DNA from 3 places in the Massilia sp. METH4 genome. Region 2 is predicted to be linked to each of the others. Evidence: predicted binding sites of a transcription regulator. Region 2 holds the regulator's gene; each other region holds the start of a gene.
What was found. Region 2 encodes sigma-54, which starts transcription at its own class of promoters, with help from an activator protein. Its sites were predicted from a motif close to TGGCANGNAANCTGCTTT; they were not measured.
Positions count from the first base shown of each region.

Region 1: V6Z91_RS03120 (PEP-CTERM sorting domain-containing protein) is a predicted target of sigma-54. The motif match lies at 2,349-2,366, and genes of this name have one in related genera.
Region 3: V6Z91_RS07390 (outer envelope protein) is a predicted target of sigma-54. The motif match lies at 1,371-1,388, and genes of this name have one in related genera.

Region 1 covers NZ_CP146614.1:704,815-710,660, reverse strand. Annotated here, with positions in the region: gene V6Z91_RS03130 (hypothetical protein) at 1-224, shown strand, start outside; gene V6Z91_RS03125 (sulfurtransferase) at 744-1,655, opposite strand; gene V6Z91_RS03120 (PEP-CTERM sorting domain-containing protein) at 1,741-2,313, opposite strand; gene gmd (GDP-mannose 4,6-dehydratase) at 2,590-3,645, shown strand; gene dnaE (DNA polymerase III subunit alpha) at 3,693-5,846, shown strand, end outside.
Region 2 covers NZ_CP146614.1:2,363,856-2,369,701, forward strand. Annotated here, with positions in the region: gene lptB (LPS export ABC transporter ATP-binding protein) at 1-740, shown strand, start outside; gene V6Z91_RS10480 (RNA polymerase factor sigma-54) at 791-2,260, shown strand; gene raiA (ribosome-associated translation inhibitor RaiA) at 2,361-2,717, shown strand; gene V6Z91_RS10490 (enoyl-CoA hydratase/isomerase family protein) at 2,851-3,933, shown strand; gene V6Z91_RS10495 (amidohydrolase family protein) at 3,941-4,918, shown strand; gene rapZ (RNase adapter RapZ) at 5,015-5,846, opposite strand, start outside.
Region 3 covers NZ_CP146614.1:1,664,110-1,669,955, forward strand. Annotated here, with positions in the region: gene V6Z91_RS07380 (ABC transporter ATP-binding protein) at 1-221, opposite strand, end outside; gene V6Z91_RS07385 (GntR family transcriptional regulator) at 459-1,238, shown strand; gene V6Z91_RS07390 (outer envelope protein) at 1,464-2,312, shown strand; gene V6Z91_RS07395 (BMP family ABC transporter substrate-binding protein) at 2,334-3,416, shown strand; gene V6Z91_RS07400 (nucleoside deaminase) at 3,473-3,955, shown strand; gene V6Z91_RS07405 (cytochrome P450) at 3,986-5,401, opposite strand; gene V6Z91_RS07410 (helix-turn-helix domain-containing protein) at 5,505-5,846, shown strand, end outside.

The DNA of each region.
Region 1 (5,846 bases), 1.7 Mb from region 2:
GGTCCACAAGCAAACGTGTGGTGCTATACCCGGGCTATTTTTGGGGCGTGACTATCCGTAACATTGAAGATCACTATAACATTTCTCGGCCTGGACAGTATTCTATCCGCGCAATCTATGGCATAACATGGGATGGGTCATGCCCAATGGGGAAACACCTTTCTAACGTAGTTACGGTCGAAAGAAGGGCTAACGGAAAACCGTTAACGCTTGTCAAAGAGTAGAAACCACCTTTTGCACTCCATGCGGCTTCCGTTGACGAAACCCTCGATGAAGGGGTATGCCCGGCCGCTTCGCGGAAGGTGAACGCCTCCACGAACTAAGAGCGCCTAACAAAACCCGCAGGGCAAGGCGCGGCGTCGAAGACAGTACACCTGTACGGCGAGACGCTGCAACGCAGCCATGGGGGTTTTGTTAGGCGCTCTAAGCGCTGCGTGATGCAAGACGGGGATGCGTTCGGCGCAGGTGACTATGGCGTCCGCATCGAGCCCCCAAACTACGGCGATCTGCCCACCCTCGTAGTGCTCAACAATGCCTTCGCAGCCCAAGCAGTGTTCCCTGGAGATTCTGCCCTGCAGGGCAGAATCGTTACGCAGGCGCGGAGCATGCTCCGCGAAACCCCTGCTCCACCGGCTGCCCTCGCCGGGCTTGACTCCAGGGTTACCCCTTCGGGTGTAGAGATGCTCCCATCCACAAGCAGATGAGGCTTCACTGAATGAAGCTTGGATTGAACGACGCTACCGTCAGGCCGTCGTCTTGTCGTGGCAATGCGGGCACGAAACCCCATACACATATTCCGGCGCCAGTTGCTGGCGCGGGGTGACGACGGCGCGGCAGGCGAAGCATTGCACCGTTTCGGTCGGCTCCAGCTTCGGGTTGAGGGCCGTGCGGTAGTCGAACACGAAGCAATCGCCCGTGTAGTGCGCGCCGCCCACTTCCTCGAAGTATTTCAAGATGCCGCCCTCGAGCTGGTACACATTGTCGTAGCCGATGTTCTGCATGTGGATCGCCGCCTTTTCGCAGCGGATGCCGCCGGTGCAGAACGTCACCACGGTCTTGCCTTCGAAATCGGCCTTGTGCTCTTCGATCACCTGCGGGAATTCGGTGAACTTCTTGATGCGGTAGTCGACCGTGTTGTCGAACGTGCCCACGTCCACTTCGAAGTCGTTGCGCGTGTCCACCATCACCACCGGCTTGCCGTCGTCGTCATGCCCCTGGTCCAGCCAGCGCTTCAGGGTCTTCGCTTCCACGAACGGGGCGCGGCCCAGTTCGGGCTTGATCAGCGGCATGCGCATCGTGATGATCTCGGCCTTGATCTTGACCAGCATGCGCTTGTGCGACTGCTCGGCCGACAGGCTTTCCTTCACTTCCAGGTCGGCCAGGCGCGCGTCGGCGCGCACCCAGGCAAGGAACTCGTCGATGTTTTCCCGGGTGCCGGAGAGGAACATATTGATGCCCTCGGGTGTCAGCAGGATCGTGCCCTTCAGGCCGAGGCGCTGCGTGATGTCCTGGTACTGCGGACGCAGGACGTCGAGATTGTCCAGCGTGATGAACTTGTAGGCGGCGATGTTGACGAAGGGGCCGGTGGCCTGCGCCGCCGGATGTGCCGGAACGGCGCCGGCCGGGGCGGGGGCGCCGGGAGTGCTAGCTTGCATAACGGATCAGAAAGGAAGTGCGGAACAGCCGACATTATAAGCGTATCGGCTGGCATTTCCCCCGTGCCGCCGCTGCTCTTCCGATCTATGCAACAGCGGCCGCGCCGCGGCGCCGCAGGCGCGGCGCGAGCATCGCGGCCAGGCCGATGCCGGCCAGCAGCAGCGAGGATGGTTCCGGCACGGCCTGGCGCTCTTCCTGCAACGACCAGTGCGCGTAAGTCACGCCGGCCCCCTTGGCGGCATTGCCGACCACGATATACGGAATGATCGGGTCGACATAGCGCGTGGAGGTGTTCGTGAAGCCCACGCCGTGGACGCCCAGGAAGCTGAAGTCGTAGGCCGTCACGACCAGGCAGCTGAGCGGGTTCGAGCAGCCGTTCGTCCGGCCCGGCGATGTGTCATACACCCCCTGGAACACGAGCCTGTCGAGGGCATCGGCGGCGGCATAGCTGTCGTCGAAATTGAAAAATCCCAGGTTGCCGGTGGTCGGGCGCGCATCCGAGAACGACACGTCATAAGTATGCCCGTCGAATTCCACGCCCTGCGCACCCATCAGGATGCCGTTCGTGACGACGAGGATCGGTCCCGCGTGGGCCGCGGTTTGCATGCCCAGCAGCAAGCCGCCGGCAAGGAGGATATTCTTGAAGATGTTTCGCACGAGAGGCTCCTGGTCATGGGGTGTCGGAGCTCGTGTAAGCAAGCATGATGCCAGCAAGATAATCTTGAGGAAAATCAATGATATGGTTGAGTCGGCGCAAACAGGCTCCGCGAAACTGTAAGATTTTCCGACAGTTAAGTTCAGTTGTGAACAGTGCATGGTCGTTACGTGTCGAAAGCGCCATTTCCGGCTTCGCGATCGCGGCAGTTCGAATGGCCGCCACGCTGATATCTCCGCTATAATTTCCGGTTTTCCTATCACATTGTCTGCTTGCCCATGAATAACACGAAACGCGTCCTGGTCACGGGCATTTCCGGTCAGGACGGTGCTTACCTGGCACAGCTGCTGCTCGAAAAAGGTTACGAGGTCACGGGCACGTTCCGCCGCACCAGCTCGGTCAACTTCTGGCGCATCGAAGAACTGGGCATCCAGAACCACTCGAACCTGAAGCTGGTCGAGCACGACCTGACCGACCTGTCGTCGTCGATCCGCCTGCTGCAGAACGGCCAGTTCCACGAGATCTACAACCTGGCGGCGCAAAGCTTCGTGGGCGTGTCGTTCGAGCAACCGGTCACCACGGCCGAGATCACCGGCATCGGCGCCGTCAACCTGCTCGAGGCGATCCGCATCGTCGACCCGAAGATCCGCTTCTACCAGGCATCGACCTCGGAAATGTTCGGCAAGGTGCAGGCGATCCCGCAGAAGGAAGACACGCCGTTCTACCCGCGCAGCCCGTATGGCGTGGCCAAGCTGTATGCGCACTGGATGACGGTGAACTACCGCGAGTCGTACGGCATCTTCGGTTCCTCGGGCATCCTGTTCAACCACGAGTCGCCGCTGCGCGGCCGCGAGTTCGTCACGCGCAAGATCACCGACTCGGTGGCCAAGATCAAGCTGGGCAAGCTCGAGGTGCTGGAACTGGGCAACCTGGACGCCAAGCGCGACTGGGGCTTCGCCAAGGAATACGTGGAAGGCATGTGGCGCATCCTGCAGGCCGACCGGCCGGACACCTATGTGCTGGCCACCAACCGCACCGAGACCGTGCGCGATTTCGTGACGATGGCCTTCAAGGCGGCCGGCATCGCGATTCGCTGGCATGGCAGCGGCGAGAATGAAACGGGCCACGAAGTGGGGAACGACGGGCAGGCCGGCAAGGTGCTGGTACGCATCAGCCCGAAATACTACCGCCCGGCCGAGGTGGACCTGTTGATCGGCGACCCGGCCAAGGCGAAGAAGGAACTGGGCTGGGAACCGAAGACCACGCTGGAAGAGCTGTGCCAGATGATGGTCGAGGCCGACCTGCGCCGCAATACCGCCGGCTTCTCGTTCTGATCCCCCTGTAGAATAGCGCGTTCCGCCGTCCCCATTTCGTGAGCTTCATGAGTACCACCACCCTCGAACAGCCTGTCATCCAGCCCGACGAACCCGCAGCGCCGCCGGGCCCGGATTTCGTCCACCTGCGGGTGCACTCGGAGTATTCGATCGTCGACGGCCTGGTGCGCATCGACGACCTGGTGAAGGCCGCGGCGAAGGACCGGCAGGGCGCGCTCGCCGTCACCGACCTGTCGAACCTGTTCGGCATGGTCAAGTTCTACAAGGCCGCCCGCGGCAAGGGCGTCAAGCCCGTGATCGGCTGCGACGTGTGGATCACCAACGATGACAACCGCGACAAGCCATCGCGCCTGCTGCTGCTGGCAAAGAACCGCGTGGGCTACCTGCAGCTGTGCGAACTGCTGTCGCAGGCATGGCTGACGAACCAGTACAAGGGCCGCGCCGAGCTGCGCACCGAATGGTTGCAGGCGCTGAAGGACCAGTCGTATGACGTGCTGCCCGGCGAGAGCGGCGCCAACGGGCTGATCGCCTTGTCGGGCGCGCAGTTCGGCGATATCGGTTGCGCGATCGACAACGGCAACCTGGAGCTCGCCGAGCAGCATGCGCGCAAGTGGTCGGCCATCTTCCCCGGCCATTTCTACATCGAGATCCAGCGCGCCGGCCAGCCCAACCAGGAAGCCCAGGTGCGCCAGTCGGTGGCCCTGGCGGCCAGGCTGCGCCTGCCCGTGGTGGCCACCCACCCGGTGCAGTTCATGTCCGAGTCCGAGTTCATCGCGCACGAAGCCCGCATCTGTATCGCCGAAGGCGAAATGATCGCCAACGCCAGGCGCGTGAAGCGCTTCAACGAGCAGATGCGCTTCATGACGCAGGAAGAGATGGCGATCCTGTTCGAGGACCTGCCGGCCGCGTTGCAGAATTCCGTGGAAATCGCCAGGCGCTGCAACGTCACGCTCACGCTGGGCAAGCCGCAGCTTCCGAATTTCCCCACGCCGGGCATGACGATCGACGAATTCCTCGTCGCCGAAACGAAGAAGGGCCTGGAGGAGCGGCTGCTGCAGCTGTTCCCGAACCCGGAGGAACGCGAGAAGCAGCGCCCCCGCTACGAAGAGCGGCTCGAGTTCGAGAACAACACCATCATCAAGATGAAGTTCCCGGGCTACTTCCTGATCGTGGCGGAGTTCATCCAGTGGGGCAAGAACAACGGCGTGCCGATCGGCCCGGGCCGGGGTTCCGGCGCCGGCTCGCTGGTGGCCTATGCGCTGAAGATCACCGACCTCGACCCGCTGAAATACAACCTGCTGTTCGAGCGCTTCCTGAATCCGGAACGGGTTTCGATGCCCGACTTCGACATCGACTTTTGCCAGGAAAAGCGCGAACTGGTGATCCAGCACGTGAAGGACCTGTACGGCCGCGAGGCCGTGTCGCAGATCGCAACGTTCGGCACGATGGCGGCCAAGGGCGCGATCCGCGACGTGGGCCGCGTGCTGGACTTCGGCTATAACTTCTGCGACGGCATCTCCAAGCTGATCCCGTTCAAGCCCGGCAAGCCGGTGACGATCGCCGAGGCGATCGAGGAAGAACCGCTGCTCAAGGAGCGCCTCGAGAACGAGGAGGAAGTGCGCCAGCTGCTGGACCTGGCCCAGCAGGTCGAGGGCATCACCCGCGGCATCGGCATGCACGCCGGCGGCGTGCTGATCGCCCCGGGCAAGCTGACCGACTTCTGCCCGCTGTACACGCAGTCCGGCGACTCGGGCGTGGTGTCGCAGTACGACAAGGACGACGTGGAAGCCGTGGGCCTGGTGAAGTTCGACTTCCTGGGCCTGACGACGCTGACGATCCTCGACCGCGCGGTGAACTACATCCGCGAGCTGGACCCGGCCGACAAGGACTTCGACCTGGCCAACGTGCCGCTGGACGACCGCGCCTCGTATGACCTGCTGACCAAGGCGAAGACCGTCGCCGTGTTCCAGCTGGAATCGCGCGGCATGCAGGGCATGCTCAAGGATGCGCGCCCCGACCGCTTCGAGGACATCATCGCGCTGGTGGCGCTGTATCGCCCGGGCCCGATGGACCTGATTCCCGACTTCTGCAAGCGCAAGCACGGCGAAAAGTTCGAGTATCCGGACCCGCGCACGGAGGGCATCCTGTCCGAGACCTATGGCATCATGGTCTACCAGGAGCAGGTGATGCAGATGGCGCAG
Region 2 (5,846 bases):
ATTGCAGCACGCTGATCGTGCGTGGCTTGCAAAAGAGCTATGGCAAGCGGCAGGTGGTGCACGACGTGTCTTTGCAGCTGGCGTGCGGCGAAGTGGTGGGCCTGCTGGGTCCGAACGGCGCGGGCAAGACCACGTCGTTCTACATGATCGTGGGCCTCGTCGCCTCGGACGCCGGCACCATCGACCTCGACGGTACCGACATCTCGACGCTGCCGATCCACAAGCGCGCCACGCTCGGCCTGTCCTACCTGCCGCAGGAAGCCTCCGTGTTCCGCAAGCTGACGGTGGAGGACAATATCCGTGCCGTGCTGGAGATCCAGAAGGTCAATGGCAAGGCCTTGCCGAAGGCCGACATCGATGCGCGGCTGAACGCGCTGCTGGCCGACCTGCAGATCGAGAAGCTGCGCGAGAACACGGCGCTGTCGCTGTCCGGCGGCGAGCGGCGCCGCGTGGAAATCGCCCGCGCGCTGGCCACCAACCCGCGTTTCGTGCTGCTCGACGAGCCGTTCGCCGGCGTGGACCCGATCGCGGTGATCGAAATCCAGCGCATCGTGCGCTTCCTGAAGGAGCGTGGCATCGGCGTATTGATCACGGATCACAACGTGCGCGAAACGCTGGGCATCTGCGACCGGGCGTATATCATCAATCAGGGCAGCGTACTGGCTTCCGGCCGGCCGGACGACATCATTGCCGACGAATCCGTGCGCCGCGTTTATCTGGGTGAACATTTCCGCATGTGATCCACCATTTCCAGCCCTTGAACGCAGCCCTTGAACGTTATTGATCAGCCATGAAACAGTCTTTGCAACTGCGCACTTCCCAGCATCTCGCGCTGACGCCGCAACTGCAGCAGTCGATCCGGCTGCTGCAATTGTCCACGCTGGAGCTGCACCAGGAACTGGAACAGCTGCTGACCGATAACCCCCTGCTCGAGCGGCTCGACGATCCGCTCGACCGCTCGGTGCGCCTGCTGGCCGATGGCGCGATCAATACCTCGCAGGGCGGCACCGAGGCGCCGCCGGAGGGCGGCCCGGCGCACGACGCGCCGGCCGCGCCGGAACCGGAGGCGTATGACGGCGGCGATGGCGAAGGGCTGGCCACCGGCGACCTCGACTGGGGCAGCGCCGGCAGCGGCAAGGGCCCGGACGACGACGATGCCCGCCCGCAGCTGGAAGCGAGCCACCGCAGCCTGCGCGAGCACCTGATGGAGCAGATGCGCGTCACGGTCCTCGAATCCCGCGATCGCGCCCTGGTGGAACTGATCATCGACGCGCTGGACGACAACGGCTATCTCGAAGAGAGCCTGGAAGAGATCCATGAACGCTTGCCGGAAGAGCTGGAAATCGAGATCGACGAGTTGCGCACGGCCCTGAAACTGCTGCAGAGCTTCGACCCGCCCGGCATCGGCGCCCGCAACGCCTCCGAATGCCTGGCGCTGCAGATCCGGCGCATGCCGAACGTGCCGCTGGTGACCCGCCGCATGGCGCTGTGCATCGTCGAAAAACACCTGCAATGGTTCGCCCAGCGCGACTTCAACAAGCTCAAGAAGGCGCTCGATTGCGATGACGAAGACTTGCGAGAGGCGCAGGCCGTGATTCGCCAATGCAATCCGCATCCGGGCGCCGCCTTCGCACCCGACGTGTCAGACTATGTGGTACCGGACGTGGTGGTGAAGAAAGGACGCAACGGCTGGGTCGTCACACTGAACAACGACGTGATGCCGCGCCTGCGTGTCAATGCGCTGTATGCCAGCCTGCTCAAGCAGGGCAAGGGCGAATCGCAGATGAGCGCCCAGTTGCAGGAAGCCAAGTGGCTCATCAAGAACATGCGCCAGCGCTTCGACACCATCCTCCGCGTGGCCCAGGCCATCGTCGAGCGGCAGAAGAACTTTTTCTCGCATGGCGCTGTGGCAATGAGGCCCCTTGTGTTGCGCGAGATTGCTGATACACTGGGCCTGCACGAGAGCACTATCTCTCGGGTAACAACTCAAAAATACATGCTGACCCCTCACGGCATGTTTGAGTTGAAGTACTTTTTTGGCAGCCATGTCGCAACCGAAGCTGGTGGGGAAGCTTCCTCGACTGCGATCAGGGCGCTGATTGTGCAATTCACAGGAGCCGAAGACCCGAAGAACCCTTTATCCGACAGTAAGATTGCGGACATGCTGGGTGAACAAGGCATGGTGATTGCACGGCGCACCGTCGCCAAGTATCGCGAAGCATTGAAAATCCCTCCAGTCAGCCTCCGCAAGTCTTTGTAGTCACTCTTTGCTTTTCATGCAGTGCATGGGTTCCTCTGCGCCGCCGTCTTGATTGGTGGAGACCGCACGAACCTGTAAATATTTCTTTAGGAGTGTGTGTATGAATCTGACTATCAGTGGACACCATATCGACGTTACCCCTGCCATTCGCGAGTATGTGCAGAACAAGCTGGAACGCGTTAGACGCCATTTCGATCAGCTGATCGATGTAAGTGTGATCCTGAGTGTAGATAATCTCACCGAGAAAGAAAAAAGGCAGAAGGCGGAAATCAATCTGCGCATGTCGGGCAAAACGGTATTCGTCGAAAGCGTCGCGCAAGACTTGTATGCGGCCATCGACACGCTGATCGACAAGCTGGACCGCCAGGTCATGAAGCACAAGGATAAAGTGCAGAACCACAATCACGAAACCATCAAGCACCTGAGCGAGAGCGAGATCCCCGCGTCGCCCGCATAACGACGGGCGCAGGTCTGCTGCAACAAAAGGGCGCGCGATGCGCCCTTTGTTATGTCAGCACTGAAGGATTTATGCCACACCCTTCGCATCCATGGCTAGAATGAGGCCAATAACGACAACGATGCGAGACACCATGACCGACCACGTCCATACGAAGGTGCGCAACGGCACCGGCTTCATCACACTCGACCGTCCCAAGGCATTGAACTCGCTGTCGCTCGACATGATCCGGACGATCACGGGCACGCTGCTGTCCTGGCGCGACGACGATGACATTGCCGCCGTCGTCATCCGCAGCACTACCGAGAAGGCCTTGTGCGCGGGCGGCGATATCCGCTTCTTCCATGCCGCCGGCAGCGCCACGCCGCAGGGCGGCAGTGCCCAGATCGAGGATTTCTTCACCGAGGAATATGCGCTGAACTATGTCGTGCACTGCTTCCCCAAACCGTATGTCGCCGTGATGGATGGCGTGGTGATGGGCGGCGGCATGGGCATTGCGCAGGGCGGCCCGCAATGCGGCGTGCGCGTGGTGACGGACCGCACGCGCCTGGCGATGCCCGAGGTAAACATCGGCCTGTTCCCCGACGTGGGCGGCAGCTACTTCCTGTCGCGCGCGCCCGGCAAGCTCGGCATTTACCTGGCGTTGACCGCCGTCACGATCGGCGCGGCCGATGCGCTGTATTGCAAGCTGGCGGACCATTACGTGCCCGCGCCCGAGCTGCCACTGCTGGCCGACCTGGTCGGTTCCACGGCCGGCGCCGGCCTGCGCGAGGCGGTCGCCATGTTCGCCCGCCCGCTGCGCGAGGAAGCGGGCCCGTCGGAATTGCAGGCGCACCGCGCACTGATCGACGACCATTTCTCGCAGCATTCCGTGCTGGACATCGTCGCCTCGCTGCGCCGCGACGATCACCCGTTCGCGCAGAAGACACTGGCCGCGATGGAACGCCGCTCGCCGCTGATGATGCGCGTCACGCTCGAGATGATCCGGCGCGGCGCCACGATGGGCATTGCCGACTGCCTGCGCATGGAACGCAACCTGGTGCGACGCACCTTCGAGCACGGCGAGGTGATCGAAGGCGCGCGCGCGCTCGTCATCGATAAGGACCATGCGCCGCGCTGGAATCCACCCACGCTGGAAGCGGTGACGGACGAGATGGTGGCGCGCTTCTTTGAGCCGGCCTGGCCTTCGTGGGCCCATCCGTTGCGGCACCTGTGAGGCCGTCTTGGACCGCCGCGCATTCCTGACATGGACCGCCGCTGCGCTGGCGCTGCCGGCTCGCGCCGACGAGGCCGCCGAGCCGGTGCTGCTGGTAGACCACCACCAGCACCTGTTCAGCCCGGCAATGGCGCGGCTGCTCGACACGGGCGCGGGCGGACCGCCCGCGATCGCGGGGAAGGACGTGATCGCGCTGCTCGACACCGCCGGCATCCGGCGCGCCGCGCTGCTGTCCGTGGCCTATGTGTGGGGCAGCCCGGCGCGCAAGATCGACGACGAGTACACCAAGGTGCGCGCCGAGAACGACTTCAACGGCGCGCAGGCGGCGCTGTACCCGGACCGGCTGCGCGCGTTCTGCAGCTTCAATCCGCTGAAGAATTACGCGCTGGAAGAACTGGAACGGTGCGCGGCGCTGCCCGACCTGAAGCATGGCATCAAACTACACTTCGGCAATTCAGACGTGCAGCTGGACGTGCCCGAGCATGTGGCGCGCCTGCGGCAGGTGTTCGCCGCGGCCAATGCGAAGAAGATGGCGATCGTCGTGCACATGCGCGCGTCGGTGTCGAAGCGGCGCCCGTACGGCGCCGCGCAGGCACGCATCTTCCTGGATGAGCTGCTACCCGCCGCGCCGGACGTGACGGTACAGGTGGCCCACCTCGCCGGCACCGGCCCCGGCTATGACGATCCACCGTCCGACGAGGCGGTGGGGGTACTGGCCGAAGCCGTGGCCGCGCATGATGCGCGTACGAAACGGTTGTGGTTCGACGTGGCCACCATGGCCAATCCTGAGATCACGCCGCCGCAGCGGGAAAAGCTGGCCCGGCGCATCCGCCAGATCGGTGCGGACCGGGTGCTGTTCGGCTCTGACGCGGCGGCCGGCAAGAACCTGCGGCCGCGCGAGAGCTGGGCCGCCTTCCGGCAGCTGCCGTTGACGGAGGCGGAGTTCAAGCGAATTGCGGGGAATGTGGCGCCGTACATGAGGTAGCGGCTTGAGGGTGAACGCTGCGGCGAGGGGACCACTTGGTGTCAGGCACCTTTTTCTTCCAGAAAAAGGTGCCTGACACCGGTTTTCCTACGCCAACTAACTTTGTTCCCTATGCCTTAGCACCACCCGCTCCGTCGGATTGAAATGCCGCGCCAGCCGCTCCGCCATGTAGACGGAGCGATGCTGCCCGCCCGTGCACCCGATGGCTACCGTCAGGTAACTGCGATTGTCGCTCTTGAATGCGGGCAGCCATTTCTCGATGAATGCGCGGATGTCGGCGAACATTTCCTCGGCACTCGGCTGGGCGTCGAGGAAGGCGATCACGGGGGCGTCCCGGCCGTTCAAGGGACGCAGGGCCAGGTCGTAGTAGGGATTCGGGATCGCGCGCACGTCGAAGACGAAGTCGGCATCCTGCGGCACGCCCACCTTGAACGCGAACGATTCGAAGAACAGCGTCAGCGGGGCGTTCTCGCTTTCGACGAGTTCCTTGATCCACGCGCGCAGCTTGTTAGCCGAGATTTCCGACGTGTCGATCACATGCCCCAGCTGCTCGATCGCGGAGAGGCGTTCCCGTTCCTCGCCGATGCACTCGATCAGCGTGCGCCGCGCGGCCGGATTCTGGCCGGGGCGGAGTTCATGCGACAGGGGGTGGCTGCGGCGCGTTTCCGAGAAACGGGCAACGAGCGAATGGGTATTCGCGGTGAGGAACATGATCTTCACGTCATGCCCCAGTTCGCGCAGCTTGCGCACGTCTCCCGGCAGGCTCGCCAGCGACGCGGCACTGCGCGCATCCACCGCCACGGCCAGCGCGGCCGTGCCTTCCTCGGCCAGTGTGGCGACGAGGTTGGCCAGCAGGGCTGGCGGCAGGTTATCCACGCAGTAGTAGCCGGTGTCTTCGAGAACGTTCAGGGCCACCGATTTGCCCGAG
Region 3 (5,846 bases), 700 kb from region 2:
ATCTCGCCGGCGTCCGGGTGCGTGACGCCGTAGATCATCTTCATCAAGGTGCTCTTGCCGGCGCCGTTCTCGCCCAGCACGGCGTGGATTTCGCCCGGCATCACGGTGAGGTCCACGCTGTCGTTGGCGACCACGGAGGGGTAGATCTTGGAAATCCCGAGCAGCCGCAGCCTCGGTTCGGTTTTCTGCCGCCCGTCCGGCGGGGCCTGTGGTTCGGTCATGTACGGCTCCTTCATGGGTAACCGCAAGGCTTCTGCAAGGAACATGCCACCGTTTTCGCCGCGATGGGAACAACGGATGCGTCGATTTGTATACAAACTGCACCATGACATGTGCACTATCTCACCAATTGCGTGCATCCTGCCGATGATCCCTCTTCCGTGTCGTGCACGATTCCTGCTTTACAACTACGATCGCGTACGGATCGAGCCCGATCCCGAGCGAAGCGGAGACTGTCAATGACCAAGCAAGCCCCAGCGGAGCGCCCACGAAGCCACCGCACGCCCGAGGCCGACCCGGCCGAAGGAACGAACCAGCCAACCCGGCCACGCCAGCCGGGCAAGCGCGGCGCCGCCGCCGTCGACCTGCGCATCTACAGCGCCGTCGTCAACGCGGTCATGAGCCACCGCCTGCCGCCCGGCACGCGGCTGGGCGAGGCGGAATTCTGCGAACTGTATGAAGTAAGCCGCACCACGGTGCGCAAGGCGCTGCAGCGACTGGCGCACGACCACATCGTGGTGCTGCGGCCGAATCGCGGCGCCGTCGTTGCCTCGCCATCGCCGGAGGAAGCGCGCGACGTGTTCACGGCGCGCCGGGCCATCGAGCGCGAGATCGTGCCGCTGGTGATCCGGCATATCACGCCCGCATCGATCAAGCGCATCCGCGCCGCGCTCGACGAGGAGGAAGCGGCGCGCCGCAACGGTGACCGTGCGGCGTGGATCCGCCTGGGCGGCGAATTCCACCTGCTGCTGGCCGAACTGGCCGGCAACACGGTGCTGCAGCGCTTCATGGTGGAACTGGTGTCGCGCTCCTCGCTGATCATCGCCGTCTACGAGAATCCGGGCACGCCGATGTGCGGCAACCACGAGCACGACGAATTGCTGGCACTGATCGAGAAGAAGGATGTGGAGGGCGCCACCAGGCTGATCGAACACCACCTGGAAGAGATCGAGGCGCGGCTGCATTTGGGCACACCCGAACGCAAGCTGAGTTTGGCCGAAGCGCTAGCCGGGCTATAAAAAAGATTGTATACAAAACGCTCCAAAGTTGTGTGCATAATGCACCGGCATTGCACATCGGCACCGTGGAGCGAACCGTCTTGGTGCGGGGCTTAAGAGCGGAGGACACACCTGCATAGGACACAGGAGGGGTGGCCCGGTACTTGCTAAGGTACTGTCGACGTTGCATGCAATCAATCGGCACATTGGATGCAATCCGTTACACAACACTTACAAGGACCACGCATGAACACCATTCGTTTCGCTGCTACCTTCGCTCTCGCCGCCACCGCCGCCTGCGCCGCCCAGGCCGCCGACTGGAGCGATACGTCGCTGAGCTATCGCTACGGCTCGAAGTTTTCCGAGCCGTACAACGGTGCCGATATCGTGAAACACGTCGTGAACTTCAGCCATGCCAGCGGTTACAAGTACGGCACCAATTTCTTCAGTGTCGATTACCTGATGTCGGACGAGAACGACCCGTCCGCGGTCGGGTCCAAGTCGGGGGCCCACGAGGCCTATGCGCTGTATCGCCACACCTTCGACCTGGGCAAGATCACCGGCAAAAGCTTCAAGTACGGCCCGATCCGCGGCCTGGGCATCGTGGCCGGCTTCGACATCAACAGCAAGACCGACGCGGGCTACAACTCGAAGAAGCGCATGCTGGTGCTCGGCCCCACGTTCATGTTCGACGTGCCCGGTTTCTGGGACGTGAGCCTGGTAGCGTTGCATGAATCCAACGCTCCGTACAACGGCTATACGCAAACGGCCACCAACCGCTACCGCTACGACACGCACGCTGCCCTGATGAGCTCCTGGAGCATTCCGTTCCCGAACGTGCCGCTGGCGTTCGAAGGCTATGCGAACTACATCGGCACCAAGGGCAAGAACGAATACGGCGGCCCCACCGCGGTCGAGATCAACGTGGACATGAAGCTGATGTACGACGTCAGCTCGCTGGTCGGCGCGAACAAGAACACCTTCAAGCTCGGCGTGGCCTACCAGTACTGGAAGAACAAATTCGGCAACCCGTCGAAGACCGTTCCCGGCGCCACCGCACGAACCCCGATGGTGCGTGCCGAATACCATTTCTGACCAACCTGAAAGAGGAACATCATGAATCGTCGCAAGCTGCTCGCCTTTGCCTCCCTGTCCGCCGCGCTGGGCGCGGCCGTCATCGCACCGGCGCAGGCGCAGGAACCTCTGAAGGTGGGTTTCGTCTACATCGGCCCCGTGGGCGATGCCGGCTGGACCTATGCCCATGAGCAGGGCCGCCTCGAAATGGAAAAGGCGCTGGGCGGCAAGGTGAAGTCCACGTATGTCGAGAACGTGCCCGAGAGCGCGGACGCGGAGCGTGTAATCCGCAAGCTTGCGGCGGATGGCAACAAGCTCATTTTCACGACGTCATTCGGTTACATGAACCCCACGGAAAAAGTGGCGCGGGCATTCCCGAACGTGGTGTTCCAGCATGCCACCGGCTTCAAGACCACGAAGAACATGGGCGCCTACGAGGCGCGGCTGTTCGAAGGTTCCTACCTGCAGGGCATCATCGCGGGCAAGATGACCAAGACGAACACGCTGGGCTTCGTGGGCTCGTTCCCGGTGCCGGAAGTGATCCGCAACATCAACGCCTTCACCCTGGGCGCGCAAAGCGTGAACCCCAGGATCAAGACCAAGATCATCTGGGTGAACAGCTGGTACGACCCGGCCAAGGAACGCCAGGCCGCGGAAACGCTGATCGCGCAAGGGGCCGACGTGCTGACGCAGAACACCGACTCCCCGGCCACCCTGCAGGCGGCCCAGGAAAAGGGCAAGTACGCGTTCGGCTGGGATTCCGACATGCAGCGCTTCGCACCGAAGGCGCACCTCACCGCGAGCACCAACCAGTGGGGCGGCTACTACACCGAGGTGGCCAAGGCCGTGCTGGCGGGCACCTGGAAGACCGGCCACGTGCACGGCGGCCTGAAGGAAGGCATGGTCAAGATGTCGCCGTTGAACCCGGTGGTGCCGGCCGACGCGGCCAAGATCTTCGAGGCGAAGAAGGCCGCCTTCACGGCCGGCACCTCGACGCCGTTCACGGGCCCGATCAAGGACCAGTCGGGCGCCCTCAAGGTGCCTGCCGGCGTGGCGATGCCGATGAAGGAGCTCATGTCGATGAACTTCTACGTGCAGGGCGTGGAAGGCACGATTCCAAAGTAAATTCCTTTTGGCGGAACGGGCTTGCCCCCGTTCCGTTTTTTTTTCGAGATAACGATATGGCAGAACCGACAGCGCGCGACCACCAGTTCCTGACGGACGTGCTCGCGCTGGCCCAGCGCTCGCGCGACGAAGGCCACCATCCGTTTGCCGCGATCATCGCCGATGCGGATGGCAATGTGATCGCGCAGGCGATGAACGCATCGAGCAGCGACCGCACCGCACACGCGGAAATGAATGCACTGCGCATCGCGTCATCGCAGTATTCGCCCGAGAAGCTCGCGGGCGCCACGATGTACACGAACGCCGAACCATGCGCGATGTGCGCCGGCGGCACCTACTGGAGCGGCGTGGGGCGCGTGGTGTACGCGATGTCCGAAGCGACGCTGCTGTCGCTCACGGGCAGCGATCCCGAGAATCCGACCTTGTCGCTGCCGTGCCGGCAGGTGTTCGCCGCCGGGCAAAGGCCGACCGAGGTGATCGGGCCGTGGCGGGAGGAGGAGGCGAAGGTGGCCCACCAGGGGTTCTGGCACAAGAGCTGACATTTCATTACGCCCCCGGCGCCGGCGGGGTCAGCCAGCGGTTTTCCTCGAACGCAACCGCATGCTCATCGCCGTCGGCCCCATCACAAACCCCATCACCTCGTCCGGCGCCAACCGATCCCGCGCCTGCACATCGACGAGCTCGAACCGCCCCAGCAACATCGCCATCGCCACCTTCAACTCGATCAGCGACAGGTACCGCCCTGGGCACATGCGCGGGCCGGCACCGAAGGGCAGCGCCACGCCCTTGTCCGCGCCGCCTCCCGCCAGCCAGCGCTCCGGCTCGAAGCTGTGCGGCTCCGGAAACACGCCGCCATCCACGCTGTCGTGCCGCAGCACGCACCACAGCAGTGTATCCTTCGGCAGCTTCACGCCCATCACCGTGGTTTCGCGCTGCGCCTGCAAAGGGATGAACGGCGCGGGCGGCTTCAGGCGCATCGCTTCGAGGGCACATGCTTCCAGGTAGTCGAGCGCGTTGATGCTTTCCAGCGTCGGCACCTGGGCATGCTGGCGTACTTCCTCCTGCACGCGCGCCAGCGCATCCGGGTTTTGCCACAGCAGCCAGATCAGCCAGGCCAGCGCGCTGGACGTGGTGTCCTCGCCCGCCAGCAGCATGGTGGTGACGTTGCCGGCCACGGAGCTGTCGTCGACGCCGCTGTCCGGCCGGTCGGCTGCGGCCAGCATCGCTTGCAGCATGTTCGCCGGCTGTTCCCGCAGCGTGGGATCGGCAGCCATCGCCTCGCGTGCGCTGGCGATGAAACCATCCGTGGCTTCACGAACAGCGCGCACGCTACGCTCGAGCGTGCGGTCGGCCGGGAGCTTGAACCAGCGCCAGTAAGGGAAGGGCAGCAGCGAACGGCGTGCCACCCCCGCCAGCACCGTTTCGACGTGCTGCTGGATCGCATCGTCGCCATTGCCAATTGTGTCGACGTCCGCGCCGAATGCCAGACCCGCGATCACGTCGACCGTGTAGCGTTTCAAATCGCCCGTCAGGTCGATTTCGCCGTCGCCGGCCGCCACCCAGCGCTGCTCCAGCCGCTGCGCGACTTGCGCCATGCGGTCGAAGTAGGCCCTGATCGCCGTGGGTGAAAAGGCGCTCATCACCATGCGGCGCTGGTTGCGCCACGCGTCGCCCTCGGCCAGGAACAGGCCCACGTTGCCACCGAGTTCGGCGGAGACCTCGGCCGTGATGGCAGGACGCCGGAAACCGTCCGGCCGGTCGCGCAGCACGGCCGTGATGGCAGCGCTGTCGGACAGCACGACCACTTCGCGCGGCCCGATGCGGGCGCGGAACATGCGCCCGTATTTCCGGCTCCATCGTTCCATCGCAAGATGGATGGTCGACGGCCGCAATTGCAGGGCGTTGCCCAGCAGCGGCAGGCCGCGCGGGGCCGGCAGCTCGGCGATGGTTTGCGGCAGGGGGGTCTTGAGGGTGGCAACGCTCATGCTGGCTCCTTGCATTCGATGGTGCCAGTGTGCCGTGCGGCGCACCGCCGGTCTTGAATGTTTGCGACACGTGGGCACTCGATGACTGGTTTAACATCACGCCATGACCACGACTTTGCCTCCGACCGCCGCCCGCCTCGTGCCGCCCCGCGTGGCGCTGGCATCCTGCATTCGCGGCTACATGGTGCGCAGCACGCTCGGTGTACAGCTGGCCCCCGGGCAGCGCCTGAACCGCTTTCCAGCCACGCCGTTCTGCTCAATCACATGGATGATCGAGGGCAGCGGGGAATTGCTGGAACCGGCCAGGGCCGGCGCCGTGGCCCAGCAAGGCATGGCCATCTTTTCCGGGCCATGGACACAGCCTTTCATGACCGGCAATCCCGGTCCCGTGCATACGTTCACGGTGCTGTTCTTCGCCGACGCGCTGCATGCGCTGACAGGCCTC